DNA from 2 places in the Vibrio parahaemolyticus genome. Region 2 is predicted to be linked to the other one. Evidence: predicted binding sites of a transcription regulator. Region 2 holds the regulator's gene; the other holds the start of a gene.

Region 1 (2,207 bases), 270 kb from region 2:
GATGGCACATTTGTGAGCCAAGAGAAAGCAGCATTACCGGAACAGCGGCTTGCCCTAGTAGTGCTGTTGCTTCATACAACGGTGTCCACGCGCCAATACCTGATAAGTTCAAACATAATGCGAGTGACGCTGATAAGAAAATTGGCATCTTTATGATTTGTTTCAATGGATTACCGTTACTTAACAACATCACACCTACGCTGATATGTAAGCAAGTTGATACTACAAACAGCAGTACAGCAGAAGAAAGGGCAACTTCGCCAAATGTATAAGTGAACAACGGTATCGCAAGGTTCCCGCTATTTCGAAACATATGAGGTGGAGCCCAAGCTTTAAATGCTAGCCCAGTGATTTTACAAATCGGAATCATGAGTAACCCCGGAATTAAAACCGCAATGATGGCGGCTAAGAGCAGGGGACCTTGTTCAGAGTCGAGCGGCATGCTCACTAATGAGGAAAACACCAGAGCTGGCGTGAATACATCGATATTAATTCGATTTATAGGGCGAAAATCAGGTTTGATATAGCGCCCGACAAGATAGCCCACACCGACAAGAGCGAACACAGGAAAAAGAATATTAATGATCTGATTAATCATGGTCGCCTTAGTGTATATGAGGTAGATGTGCGCTTAGTTGGTTAATCAACTAAGTGGTAATCACAGTATCAAACCTTCATGCATTGCGTCATGGTGAAACAATGAGAACCGTGGATTAAATCAAGCTTTCTCAAAGCACATTAGCTATATGGAGTGGTCGTACCTTTGAACTAATTGTTACGTATCAAGTTACATACAAATCACTGAAATACCGACAAGTTTTATGTCATGTGTCTGTAAAATAGCCAATCTCTGATATTTTTATTAAATAGTGATTAATGTTGTTTTGTTATTGTTGTTTAGTCATATTGACTGGATATTTTTTGTAATTAAGCATTCACTAAACAAAAAATATTGAAATGTCGCTATTTAACAATAATTTATACATCGGCATTCCTTTTATTCGCAAAGAAAAAAGTTGGCGAAAATCATAAGCTTGTCATACACTTCCTGATGTAACCCCGATATGTTGTTGAATTGGTAGGGTAAAACTGCTCTGGCGCTACACTAGGTAGCATTGTTTAACATAGCTTTGAGGAAAGTTTTATGGCGCTCACAAAAGCCGAATTGGCAGAAAACCTGTTTGATAAATTAGGATTTAGTAAACGGGACGCCAAGGAAACGGTGGAAGTGTTCTTTGAAGAGATTCGTAAGGCACTGGAAAGTGGCGAACAGGTAAAACTGTCAGGTTTTGGTAACTTTGATCTTCGTGACAAGAATGAACGACCTGGTCGTAACCCGAAAACCGGTGAAGATATTCCAATTACTGCTCGACGTGTAGTGACGTTTCGCCCGGGCCAGAAGTTAAAAGCTCGTGTAGAAAATCTAAAAAAAGAACAGTAAAACCAATCAAATAGATCACGCTTAGTCGTGGTCTTTTGTTATGTATGAAATTTGATGTTTTCATACAAACGAAAACCACCGCATTGCGGTGGTTTTGTTGTTTCTCAGGCTGCGTTTTTGTTTATGCCGCTTCTAAATGCGTCGTTAAGTAAGGCTGCCATGCTTGTTGGTATAAGTTTTTCGCTTGGCTACGCATATTCTTAATGGAAGCCATTTCAATCTCGCTTAGATTTCGCTTTTCCATTGATGCTTGACGTTCAAGCTTTTGAATTTGCTCATACAGGTCGTGTTCAGGACCATTTTTTACATCCGCAATCGCTTTTAAGTGCAGCTGTACTTCTGCAATCAAATTCGTTTTTGGCAAACGGACTAACAAGTTCAGATCACGGTAGCCAGAAGGGCCAGGTTTCTTAAAGCGGTTTTTGACTTTAACGATAGTTGTTTCGCGCTCTAGCGTTTCGTAAATAGAGACCAAACTTGCCACATCTTCCGCCACAATAGTCGCACGAGCTAAGTCAGTAATGCGTTCTACTTGGCCATCCAGTTCATGTGTGATTTTTTCTTCGGCGCGATGTTTAGATTTTACGCCAGCGAAATATGGCTTAGCATCGTTGAGTAGAGCGGTACTTTTACAAATGGTTTCAAGCTCGAATTGGGCTTGATGCGCTTTGCTGTAAAGAATATCGAAATCTGAATAAGGCTGGGTTGGACGAGAATCGATGGATTGGATTCCATACAAGCCGCTAAGGCTGTGTTTAAATAGTTT
Region 2 (2,207 bases):
CCACCAAAAGTCAGGTCCGAGAGAGTAGCAAACGTGCGCAAAGGCAATGTCATTAAAGGGTAAAGACATTGGTTGCACACTTGCCATCGGTAACCCCGCTACCTTCCATATACTACTATGGTTCAGGCCGGAGGCTTTGCGTCCCACCCTTTCGGATGGTTTGCCCTGTGCGTGACCAGATGAGGATACTTCGTATATTGAATTAACATCACACTTTAGATTTTAAAACGTGATCTTGATTCAATAAATAATGCCATTTTGTGCATGGGTACTCATAATTGAGAATTGTATTTAATGTTTGAAAAGAAGCGGGAATTAATAATTCACATGTAAAGAAAACAGTAACTTATGGAAGTTATTGTTTTTAAGAATGAGGCAAAGTGTGCGGGAAGTGTTATTTTTTTAATAAAAAAAAGCGCCCCTAAGGGCGCTTGTGTTCATTTAATTAAGTTTCTTAACGGTGTTGCGGATAACAATCTCTGGTTGCATCTCGAACACACGCTTTTCGTGTTCTTTATCTTTAATGCGTTCAAGTAGGATCTCAAACGCATTTTTACCCACACGACGTTTAGGTTGGTGAATCGTTGTTAGCGGTGGTGAGAAGTACTCTGCAAGTTCAATGTTGTCGTAACCGATAACAGAAACGTCATCTGGAACCTTGATGCCGTTTTGTTGCAGACGGCTCATTAAGCCAAGTGCCATGGTATCGTTAAAACAGAATACTGCAGTAGGGCGTTTTTCCATCGCGGTGATCTTGTCTGCAACCAGTACCGCAGTATCGCATTCAAAGTTACCTTCAAGAATCCAATCTTCATTGATTGGCAGTTTTGCTTCAGCCATGGCACGACGGAAACCAGCGATACGCTCTTGGCAAGCAAGTTTCTCAAAGTGACCACTCAGGCAGGCGATGTCAGTGTGGCCGTTATCGATAAGATATTTAGTTGCTAGGTAGCCACCTTCTTCAGAGTTATCGATGATCTTGTCCGCACGAGAACTCTCTGGGCCCCAATCCATCACAACTTTCGGGATGTCTGAATGACGATCTAACATCTCTTTTAGTTCTTCGGTTAGATCTGAACACATCACCAAAATGCCATCTACACGTTTCTCAGCAAGCATGCGGATGTAGTCGCGCTGTTTCTCGTAGATGCCGCCAGTATTACACAAGATCAATGTGTAACCTTGACGGTAGCAGTAACTTTCTACACCGTCGATCACTTCAGAGAAGAATAGGTTAGTTGACTGTGTTACCAACATACCAATAGTACGAGTTGAGTTGCATTTTAAACTACGAGCAACTGCGCTTGGTGCGTAGTTAAGCTCATCAACCGCTTTCATTACTTTTTCTTGGGTTGCTTCTGCAACAAAACGTGTCTTATTAATAACGTGCGAAACTGTGGTAGTAGAAACGCCGGCTAAGCGAGCAACGTCTTTTATAGTGGCCATAAATGATGTCCTGTATCGAGCTACTTAATACCGTAGTGAATACAACCATACGCTTAGTTTTTTGCGCAAACTAAACACCACAACAACAGTAGTGTCTATTCTAGTAGGCAGCGGTTGTACCGAAATCGGTATAAAAAGATTTGTAGCAACTTGGTTGAAGGTACTCGGCTTCCTATTAAATATGAGGAAGTGGTCATCAACCTATTAATAAAAAACAAAAACCGCTATATTTCAGCGGTTTACATATAAATCATATTTAATCGTTTGCGTTCACATTTTAGCCCTATGTGGGCTGACTGGCAATATTTTCAGCAAGAGTTTTGTGTATTTGAAGTCACATTTTGACTGCTAAATGAACGAACGTCTTTGAGCCAGATTAAAAGCAAGCGAATAAAATAGGGAGCCCGACAGGCAGGCTCCCTAAAAATAGGCGGTGATTATTCACCAAGAAGGTAAGCGCTGTCCAGTTTACAAAATGCAATTAATAGTTGCGCAACGCTTAAGTAGAAGCCAAATTCATCAAATTGCTTACATTTTTCAGCAAATTTTGGCAACCAAGACATGAGTTGATTTTGGATGAAATCGTTTTGTTTAACGAAAGCCTCTTCCATATGTTTTTCTTGCTCTAACTCATTTGAGCGAATGATCATGTTGCCCAAAAAGTCCAATTCAACAGCAAGATGGTCTGCTGGTTCTTTGAGGTTTTCGTCTACCTGAACCCCAAAATCTGCCATCAGTTTTTCCATCTCTTCTGCAGGTTT

What was found. The regulator PurR, encoded in region 2, represses purine synthesis genes. The targets are predictions, from matches to a motif close to TNANGNAAACGTTTNCNTNA.
Region 1: ihfA (integration host factor subunit alpha) is a predicted target of PurR. The motif match lies at 1,006-1,025, and genes of this name have one in related genera.

Annotation. Positions count from the first base shown of each region.
Region 1 is NZ_UHIL01000001.1:1,545,917-1,548,123, forward strand. It holds gene DYB02_RS07735 (AEC family transporter) at 1-598, opposite strand, end outside; gene ihfA (integration host factor subunit alpha) at 1,145-1,441, shown strand; gene DYB02_RS07745 (nucleotidyltransferase family protein) at 1,563-2,207, opposite strand, start outside.
Region 2 is NZ_UHIL01000001.1:1,273,885-1,276,091, forward strand. It holds cyclic di-GMP riboswitch class I at 86-175, opposite strand; gene purR (HTH-type transcriptional repressor PurR) at 442-1,446, opposite strand; gene torD (molecular chaperone TorD) at 1,884-2,207, opposite strand, start outside.